3 regions of the Streptomyces sp. NPDC048636 genome follow, and region 3 is predicted to be linked to each of the others. Evidence: riboswitches for the same ligand, from Rfam matches in the RefSeq annotation. Region 3 holds a riboswitch; each other region holds the start of a gene.

Region 1 (3,268 bases), on a different contig from region 3:
CGCCGGTTCGCCGTGTTGACGGAATGTTTCGAAGTCCTCACCTGAGCCGGACGGCGCCGCCGGTATTCCGAGAGCGCGCTTTCGGTGTGCGCGGTGGCGAGGATCCGGGCGCGGTCGGCGTCGCCGCGCGCGACCGCGTCCACCAGCGCGCCGTGCTCCGCCCAGGACGCCACCGCCCGCACCACCGGGTCGGGATGCCCGCCCACACCTCCCGGCCCGGACCGCTCCGGCCGCCGCTCCGGCTCGTGCGGGGCATCGGACGGGTAGACCCAGGCGATCTTGCGCCGCACCTGGACGAGAAGCCCGGCCAGGCTCGGACTGCCCGACGCCTGCGCCAGGATCTCGTGGAACCAGTCGCCCAGCGGCCGCAGTTCACCCAGGCTCCCCCGGCGGGCCCGCTCCTGTCCGAGCCGGACCAGACCGCGCAACACCTTCAACTGGGCCTCGGTGCGGCGCTGGGCGGCGCGGGCGGCGCCCAGCGGCTCCAGCAGCCCGCGGATGTCGAGGAGGTCGGCCGCCTCCCGCTCGGTGGGCTGGGCGACACATGCGCCCGCATGGCGCCGGGTGATCACGAAGCCCTCGGACTCCAGGGTGCGCAGGGCCTCCCGGATGGGCACCCGTGAGACGCCGTAGCGGCGCGCGAGCAGTTCCTCGGTGAGCCGGCTGCCGGGCGGATAGGCACCGGAGACGATGTGCTCGCGAATGGCCGTGCACACCGCATGCGCCGAAATCCGCCGACCGCCCGTGATCTCGGCGGTATCCCCGTTCACTTCCGGTCCCGCACTGTTGAACCTCCGCCTTAATCCCAGCGAAACGCACCCGATTGCCGGGCGTTCGACAACTCTATTCCAGAACCAGGGAATTTCCGATGGCGGACGGGATTTCATGGATGTTTTTGGTCAGCGGGAGTGGGGCGACATACCGAAGGCCCCGTCCGCTCCGGGCGGACGGGGCCTTCGGTGGTGCCAGATGTACGGAGGTGCCCCTCGGGGGCACGGCCGCGGCGGGGTCAGACGCCGACGCCGTGCGAGCGCAGGTACGCCACGGGGTCGATGTCCGAGCCGTAGTCGGGACTGGTGCGCGCCTCGAAGTGCAGGTGCGGTCCGGTGACGTTGCCGGTGGCGCCCGACAGGCCGATCTGCTGGCCCGGGGTGACCGTCTGGCCGACCGAGACGTTCAGGGAGGACATGTGGCCGTACTGGGTGTACGTGCCGTCCTTCATCTTGATGACGATGTTGTTGCCGTAGGAGCCGCCCCAGCCCGCCTCGACGACCTCACCGGCGCCCACCGCGTGCACCGAGGTGCCCGAGGCCGCGTGGAAGTCGATACCGGTGTGGCTGCCGGAGGACCACAGACCGCTGGACGCCTGGTAGGCGGTGGAGACATAGGAGCCGGAGACCGGCGAGACGAAGGTGTTGAGGCGCTTGCGCTCGGCCTCGCGCGCGGCGCGCTCCTTGGCCGCCCGCTCCGCCTTGGCCTTCTTCGCGGCCGCCTCGGCCTTCCTGGCGGCCTCCTGGCGGGCGATGGTCTCGGCCCGCGCCTTGGCCGCGGCCTCCGCGGCGGCGGTCTCCTGGGACTGCGCCTGGGCCTGGATCTGGTCGGCCAGACCCTCGTCGATCACGATCGCCTGCTGTAGCCCGGTCTGCTCGGGAGCGGGCTCGGCGGCGAGGGCGGGTCCGGCGATACCGGCGACGACGCCCGAGGCGACGGTGGTCGCTCCCACGATGTTCGCGCCGGTGCGGACGGACCGTCGGGGACGGCGGTGTTTCCCGGTGGCACGGGTGAACGCCATGCTGTGGCGCACTCCTTCCTTCCTTCTCGCCTACCGGGTTAGCTGACGGGTTCGGAGCAGGAAGGTCTCCTACGGCCCCCTCGTCCCGGAGGACAAGGCGCCCGATTCACCCCTGGGGACATTGGGTCCCCGGCTCCCCTGGCTCGCGCCGTACGGGGACTCGGCGATGGCTGCCCGTGCCGCGGGTGCGGCGTGTAGATGGCGAACAGCCGCACTGACGCTAATCGGGCCGTCTTTCGATCACCAAACAGATCCGGATTTTTGTTGCTCTCCCCACAAACCAAACAGCCAACCTCCCTATAAAACGGGCATTCGGAAAGACCCTGACATCGCATGCGATGCCAGGGTCCTTCCGCTGATGGCCCGTTGGGGGACCGGGGGTCGCGCCGGGGGTCAGCCCGAGACGACGGTCACCTCACCGATGCCCAGCTCCCGGACCGGCCCCTCGATCTCCGAGGCGTCGCCGACCAGCACCGTGACCAGCCGGTCCGCCGGGAAGGCGCTCACCACCGCGGCGGTGGCCTCCACCGTCCCGGCTTCGGCGAGCCGGGCGTACAACTGCGCCTGGAAGTCGTCCGGAAGGTGCTGCTCGACCTGGTCGGCGAGGGTGCCCGCGACGGCGGCCGCGGTCTCGTACTTCAACGGGGCGACGCCCACCAGGTTCTGCACGGCGACATCGCGCTCGGCGTCCGTCAGCCCCTCCTCCTTCACGGTGCGCAGCACCTTCCAGAGGTCCTCCAGCGCCGGGCCGGTGACCTCGGTGGCCACCGAGCCGCTGATCGCCAGCATCGCGGCGCCCGCGGAAGCGCCGGACGGCGAGGGGGCCGTGGAGCGCAGCACCTGGCAGAAGGAGCGCACCCCGTAGGTGTAGCCCTTCTCCTCGCGCAGCACGCGGTCGAGCCGGGAGGTGAGGGTGCCGCCCAGGCAGTAGGTGCCCAGCACCTGGGCGGGCCAGACGCGGTCGTGGCGGTCGGCGCCGATCCGGCCGATCAGCAGCTGGGTCTGGACCGCGCCGGGCCGGTCGACGATCACCACACGGCCGGTGTCGTCGGCCACGATCGGCGGGGCCGGGCGGGGCGCGGCCGTGCCGCCGGTCCAGGCGCCGAGGGTGTCGGCGAGGGCCTTGTCGAGGTCGACCCCGGCGAGGTCGCCGACCACGACGGCGGTCGCGGTGGACGGGCGGATATGCGCCTCGTAGTAGGCCCGTACGGCCGCCGCGTCGATGCCCTCGACCGTCTTCTCGGTGCCCTGGCGGGGCCGGGACATCCGCGACTCGGCCGGGAACAGCTCCTTGGCCAGGGCCATGGAGGCGCGCCGGGCCGGGTTGGCCAGCTCATGCGGGATCTCGTCCAGCCGGTTGCGCACCAGCCGCTCGACCTCGCTGTCGGGGAAGGCGGGGGCGCGCAGCGCGTCGGCGAGCAGCCCGAGCGCCTTGGGCAGCCGGGAGACCGGGACCTCCAGGGAGACCCGTACGCC
Region 2 (3,268 bases), on a different contig from region 3:
GTAGCCGACGAGCTCCGGGCCGATCTGCTCGATCACGGCGAGGACGGCCTTCTCGACGCCCTTGCCGTTGTAGCGGTTCTTGTCGCCGTCACGGAGCTCGAGGGCCTCGAAGGCGCCAGTGGAGGCACCGGACGGAACGGCGGCACGGCCCGTGCTGCCGTCGTCGAGGCCGACCTCGACCTCGACCGTGGGGTTGCCTCGCGAGTCGAGGATCTCGCGAGCTACGACGACGTCGATGGACGGCACGAGGTTCTCCTTCGTATGTGTCTGCGGTAGCGACACGAGCCTAACCGGACCGGAGGGCCGGACCCCCCGTTCGCCCGTCCCGCGAGACAGGACGTGGCATAAATAGCCAGTTTTGGGTGCGGATATCTACATTTTCCGCGAAGCCCTTGCCGTGAAGCTTCTGCCGTGAGCCCTTTGCCGAGACCCATCGAGCCCCGGCCGGAACGCACCGCGGGGCGGCGCGCCCGGCCGGGGCTCGTGGTCGACGCGTGGCCGACGGTTCCCGGATCCGGCCCGGTCGGCCGGACCGCGGTCAGCTCAGGTGGAGCCGCTGACCCGGGTAGATCAGGTCGGCCTGCTCGACGATGTCCTTGTTCAGCTCGAAGAGCTTCTTCCAGCCGCCCTCGACCTTCTCGGCCTTGGCGATCTCGCCCAGGGTGTCCCCGGCCTTGACCTTGTACTCGCCGTCGCCCTTCTTCACCGGACCGCGGGCCTCGTGGCGCGCGGCGCGGTCGGGCTCGGAACGGGTCTCGGCCTTCGGCTGCGCGGGCTTGGGCGCCGGGGCCTTGGACTCCTGCTGACCGGAGTCGGAGGGGGTGGAGCTCGACGGGGTGCCGCCGGTGGTCAGCCCGGTGCCGCAGACCGGCCAGGCGCCCTTGCCCTGGCCGGCGAGGACCTTCTCGGCGACCTGTATCTGCTGGTCCTTGCTGGCCTTGTCGGCCGTGGGGGCGAACGAGGTGCCGCCGTAGGCGGCCCAGGTGGAGCTCGAGAACTGTAGTCCGCCGTAGTAGCCGTTACCGGTGTTGATCGACCAGTTGCCGCCGGCCTCGCACTCCGCGACCTTGTCCCACTGGGCGGTGGTGGCGGCGGAGGCGGAGGTGGCCCCGATGAGCGGGGCGGCCACGGCGGCGCCCGCGAGACCGGCGAGGGCGGCGATACGGGTGGCCTTGGACGGGCGACGGTGCTTGCCGTTGGACTTGAGCATCGTTGGTTCGTTTCCTCACCGACGCCTACGAGGTGAGCTGTCGGGTTCGGACGTGAGTTGCCCGGCCGGTGCACCACCGATCGACGAATGATCGACGATCGATCACACCCGGCTTCACCCCTAGCCGACGAGCCCGTGTCCACAGGCCGTTCGGCACCTACCTTGGGTCCCCCGCTCCTGCCTTCGGCGCTGACGCGTCGGTTCCCCCCGACCGCCGGCAGGATTCGGCGTGACGATCGACGGTGCCCGCGGTGGCGAGCGGGAAGACCGTAAACACACCCCCCGAGAAGGTTCAAACACCCCATTCGCAGCGAGAGGTGCTGTATTTGATCTCTCCCGGCCCACATCTACGCAGGTGGGGCCGGGTGCGGAGAGATCGGACAGGGGGTGCGCTCCGGGCAATGTGACGAGAGGTATGTCTCACCGTCGCCAGATCGGGCAATTCACCCCGAACTACCGCCCCTTGGCGCTCAGATCCAACCGCTGACCCGGGAGGATCAGATCCGGATTGTCCCCGATGAGGCTTTCGTTGTCTTTGTAGAGGCCGTGCCAGCCGGTCGACAGCTCCTCGCGCTGGGCGATCTCTGAAAGGTTGTCACCGGGGCGCACGAGGTAGCCGTCGTCCGAGGACCCCTCGGCGCGTTCCCCGCTGTCCCGGGAGGCATGCCGCCCGGAGGGCCGCCGGGCCTCCTCGTCGCCGTTCGCCTCGTCCGGGTCCCCGGCGCCGCGGTGGCGGCCGGTGGGCGCGGGGTCGGCGCTCTCGTCCGGGGACTCGCTCTCGTCCGGGGACGCCGAGGCGTCCGGGCGGTCCGGGGAGTCGGAGGACTTCGTGTCCGACGGGGACGGCGACGCGGAGTCCTCGTCGTCCTCCTCGGTGGGCGAGGCGGACGGGGAGGGCGTTGTCCCCTCCTCCTGGTCCGCCTCGGATCCCTCGTCGTCGCCGGGCGCCCACCGCTCATCGCCGGACTCGTCCGAGGAGCCGGAGGAGTCCCCGGAGGAATCCCATGCGTCCCCGCGGTCCTCGGCCGCCGAGCCGCCGCGCTCGCCGCCCTCCCCGCCGTCACCGCGCTGGCCGAGGGACGGCTCCCGGGTGATCCCGGGGTCCACCTCGGGGGCGTCGCCGCCGTCGGTCAGCCCCGCGTTCACCGCACAGCTGGGCCAGGCGTCCGGGCCGCGCTCGTCCAGGATCGACTGGGCCACGGATATCTGCTGGGAGCGGCTTGCCAGATCGGGACGCGGGGCGTAGGCGGTGCCGCCGTGCTCCGTCCACATGGACAGGGTGAGCTGGAGGCCGCCGTAGAAGCCGTTGCCCTCGTTGGCACTCCACATCCCGCCGCTCTCACACTCGGCGACCTGGTCCCAGGTGGCGGTGGAGGCGGCCTGGGCCCCGCTGGCCCCGAAGAGGGGGATGGCGAGCCCGGCACCCGTGATGCCCGCCGCGACGACGATGGCCGGAGCCTGGCGGGGGCGGCGGTGCCGACCGTTCCCGGAACGCATGTGGTGGCCTCTCGTGTGGCGGTGGAGTTGTCGGTTGAACATAGCGACGGCACTCGATCATCACAAGCCGGTGTATCCCAGGTCACGCCCCGGTCACGCCGCTGATCATTCGTCACTTATGTCATCCGCCAAGGAGCTTCGGCGCCTCAGCCACCCCGGGAATTCCATGTCACGGGGAGGGTGCGCAGTCCGCGCATGATCAGCCCACCGCGCCAGCGCAGATCATCCGAATCCACCGCAAGCCGGATATCGGGCAGTCGGCGCAGCAGAGTGGCGAGGGCGGTCTGCGCCTCCAGCCGGGCGAGCGGGGCGCCCAGACAGTAGTGGATGCCGTGGCCGTAGCCCAGATGCTGGTTGTCGGTGCGCGTGAGGTCCAGCACATCGGGCTCGGGGAACCGCTCGGGGTCGCGGTCCGCGGCGGCGAGCACCACCAGCACCGGTTCGCCCGCGGCGATGCGCTCATCGCCGATGGTCAGCGGCTCGGTGGCGAACCGCCAGGTGGCGATCTCCACCGGGCCGTCATAGCGCAGCAGTTCCTCGACGCCCGCGGCGAGCAGCCGC
Region 3 (3,268 bases):
ACGTCTACGGCCGCAAGCCCGGCACGTAAACCGTCACCCCCCCACCGCGCCCCCGCCCCGGCTCCGGCCGGGGCGGGGGCGCGGTCTTCTGCGACGGCCTCGGGTACCGCTGTCACCGGTCGCGGTCCGGCACGGCGACACGGGGTCGGCCGGGGGCCGTTGGCGGCCCCCGGCCTCGCGTCGGCGGCGCCCCGCCTGATCCGGCTTCGCCGGGTCAGGCGGGGCGGACGCTGCCATAGACCGGCATCTCGGTGATCGGCGCCTTCTTCACCGCGTCACCCGGCTTCGGCGCGTGGATCATCATCCCGTCGCCGATGTAGAGCCCGACATGGCTGATGTCGTCGTAGAAGAAGACCAGATCGCCCGGTTCGAGATCGGAGGTCGATACCCGCGTCCCGACCTTCACCTGGTCCCAGGTGGTGCGCGGCAGGGAGACCCCGGCGGACTTCCAGGCGGCCTGGGTGAGTCCCGAGCAGTCGAAGGAGTTGGGGCCGGTGGCACCCCAGACGTACGGCTTGCCGACCTGGGCCTGCGCGAAGGCGATGGCCTTCGCCGCCTTGGTGCTGTTGGAGGGCGCGGGGCTGGACGGGGTGGACGAGCCGGAGCCGTCGTTCCCGTCCTGCTGCCGCTGACGCTCGGCCTCCGCCTTGCGCTGCTTCTCGGCCAGCTCGGCGGCCTTGCGCCGGGCCTCCTCCTGCTTCTTCTTCTCGAGCGCCGCGAGACGTGCCTTCTCCTTGGCGGTCAGATTCGACAGCAGCCGCCGGGCCTCGGAGAGCTTGCTCTGGACGGACTTCTTCTTCGCCTTGAGGGTCTGCTGCGAGGAGGTCAGCGAGGCGAGGCTCTTGGTGGCGGAGCCGCGCTCCCTGGCCGCCTCCGTCCGCTGCGTCCGGAACTCCTCGACGGCCTTCTTCTGGTGGCCGGAGAGCCGGTCCATCAGGTGTGACTGGTCGAAGACGTCCTGCGGATCGGAGGAGAAGAGCATGGCGGCGGTGCTGCTGGCCATACCGCCGCTGCGGTACTGGGCGGCGGCCAGGGAGCCGAGGGTCCGCCGGGCCTCATTGAGCTTCTCGGTGCGCTTGGCGACCGTGTCCAGCAGCTTGTCGACCTTGGCGCGCTGGGTCTCGGTCCGCTCCTTGGCGGCGTTGTAGCCCTGGGTGGCGCTCTCCGCCTGGTGGTACAGGCTGTCGACCTTCTTCTTGACCTCTTCGATCGACTGGGTGGCGGGCTTGGGATCGCCCGGCGCGGCGTTCGCCGTCTGGGAGAGCAGGGTGGCCGAGGCCAGGGCGGCCGTGGTGAGCCCGACGGCGGTCCGCCGGCTCTGACCGGCGGCCGGTATCCGGGCCCGCGGTTTGCGGTGCGACGCCAAGGGAGGCGACTCCTTCCGTGGACCGCCTACCGGGTTAGCTGTCGGGTTCGGGCGGACGGAAGGCTGCCCTACGGCCCGTCCGGGCGGCACACGAGGTGCCGTCTCCCGGGCCGATTCACCCCGGTGGAACGTGTGGGTCCCCGGCTCCGGCTGCCGTGGGGCGGGACCGGACTCGGCGGCGGCCGCCCGTGCCGACGCTGTTCGCCGACGGGTGTCCGGACTGCCTGACGCAGGACGGTAGCCAACTCGTGGGGCTCCTGTGAAGGCTGGTGGGTGATTTGCCCGAAACCGTTTCGTGATGTTCGTACGTGGGCTGTCAGTGGCGCGGCCTAGACTCGGTCAGCGATGAGCAGCCTCTTTGACGACAGCTTCCTGGCGGACCTCGGGCCCTCGGGCGAGGAGCACCCGCCGCCCGAGGACCACGAGGGCCATGAGGTCCCCGAGCACCATGGCTCCGGCGGTGGCGAGGACGTACCGCACCACCTCTTCAGCGGTGCGCACGACGAGCCGGTGCCGAGCGTGCCCCGGGAGGCGTATTACCGGGACGGCGCGGCGCGGCCCCCCGTGGATCCGGCCGCCCTGCTCGAGGGGCTGAACGAGCAGCAGAGGGCCGCGGTCGAGCACACCGGCACCCCCCTGCTGATCGTCGCGGGCGCCGGTTCCGGCAAGACCCGGGTGCTCACCCACCGCATCGCGTATCTGCTCGGCGCGCGCGGAGTGCACCCCGGCCAGATCCTCGCCATCACCTTCACCAACAAGGCGGCGGGCGAGATGAAGGAGCGGGTGGAGGAGCTGGTGGGCCCGCGGGCCCATGCCATGTGGGTCTCCACCTTCCACAGCGCCTGTGTCCGGATCCTGCGCCGCGAGTCCAAGAAGCTGGGCTTCACCTCATCGTTCTCGATCTATGACGCGGCCGACTCCAAGCGGCTGATGGCGCTGGTCTGCCGTGATCTCGACCTGGACCCCAAGCGGTTCCCGCCCAAGTCGTTCAGCGCCAAGGTCTCCAACCTGAAGAACGAGCTGATCGACGAGGAGACCTTCGCCGGGCAGGCGTCGGACGGCTTGGAGAAGACCCTCGCCGAGGCGTACGCGATGTACCAGTCGAGGCTGCGCGAGGCCAACGCGCTGGACTTCGACGACATCATCATGACCACGGTCAATCTGCTCCAGGCGTTCCCCGATGTCGCCGAGCACTACCGCCGCCGGTTCCGCCATGTGCTGGTCGACGAGTACCAGGACACCAACCACGCGCAGTACACCCTGGTGCGCGAGCTGGTGGGCACGGACACCGAGGAGACCGCGGCCGGTGAGCTGTGTGTGGTGGGCGACGCCGACCAGTCCATCTACGCCTTCCGCGGCGCCACCATCCGTAACATCCTCCAGTTCGAGGAGGACTACCCGCAGGCGCGGACCATCCTGCTCGAGCAGAACTACCGCTCCACACAGACCATCCTCAGCGCGGCCAACGCGGTGATCGAGCGCAATGAGAACCGCCGCCCGAAGAACCTGTGGACCGAGGCCGGGGCCGGGGCGACCATCACCGGCTATGTCGCCGACACCGAGCACGACGAGGCCCAGTTCGTCGCCGACGAGATCGACCGGCTGACGGACGCGGGCGACGCCAAGGCCGGTGATGTCGCCGTCTTCTACCGCACCAACGCCCAGTCCCGTGTCTTCGAGGAAGTCTTCATCCGGGTCGGGCTGCCCTACAAGGTCGTCGGCGGAGTGCGCTTCTACGAGCGCAAGGAGGTCCGGGACGTCCTCGCCTATCTGCGGGTGCTGGCCAACCCCGAGGACACCGTCCCGCTGCGCCGCATCCTGAACGTGCCCAAGCGCGGTATCGGCGATCGCGCCGAAGCGATGATCGACGCGCTGGCGCTCCGCGAGAAGATCACCTTCCCG

Evidence for each region. Region 3 has a riboswitch for cyclic di-AMP ahead of AB0C66_RS11230 (NlpC/P60 family protein). Riboswitches for the same ligand answer to the same signal wherever they lie in the genome.
Region 1: linked by a shared signal. The riboswitch ahead of AB0C66_RS32510 (M23 family metallopeptidase) and the one ahead of AB0C66_RS11230 (NlpC/P60 family protein) in region 3 are both predicted to bind cyclic di-AMP.
Region 2: linked by a shared signal. The riboswitch ahead of AB0C66_RS34145 (transglycosylase family protein) and the one ahead of AB0C66_RS11230 (NlpC/P60 family protein) in region 3 are both predicted to bind cyclic di-AMP.

Annotation. Positions count from the first base shown of each region.
Region 1 covers NZ_JBEZHR010000018.1:103,450-106,717, reverse strand. The annotation lists gene AB0C66_RS32515 (GntR family transcriptional regulator) at 1-770, opposite strand, end outside; gene AB0C66_RS32510 (M23 family metallopeptidase) at 1,010-1,792, opposite strand; cyclic di-AMP (ydaO/yuaA leader) riboswitch at 1,805-1,968, opposite strand; gene AB0C66_RS32505 (pitrilysin family protein) at 2,186-3,268, opposite strand, start outside.
Region 2 covers NZ_JBEZHR010000021.1:89,267-92,534, forward strand. The annotation lists gene eno (phosphopyruvate hydratase) at 1-246, opposite strand, end outside; gene AB0C66_RS34145 (transglycosylase family protein) at 539-1,210, opposite strand; cyclic di-AMP (ydaO/yuaA leader) riboswitch at 1,218-1,409, opposite strand; gene AB0C66_RS34150 (transglycosylase family protein) at 1,664-2,707, opposite strand; gene AB0C66_RS34155 (cytochrome P450) at 2,854-3,268, opposite strand, start outside.
Region 3 covers NZ_JBEZHR010000003.1:143,981-147,248, reverse strand. The annotation lists gene AB0C66_RS11235 (L,D-transpeptidase) at 1-29, shown strand, start outside; gene AB0C66_RS11230 (NlpC/P60 family protein) at 215-1,366, opposite strand; cyclic di-AMP (ydaO/yuaA leader) riboswitch at 1,374-1,539, opposite strand; gene pcrA (DNA helicase PcrA) at 1,712-3,268, shown strand, end outside.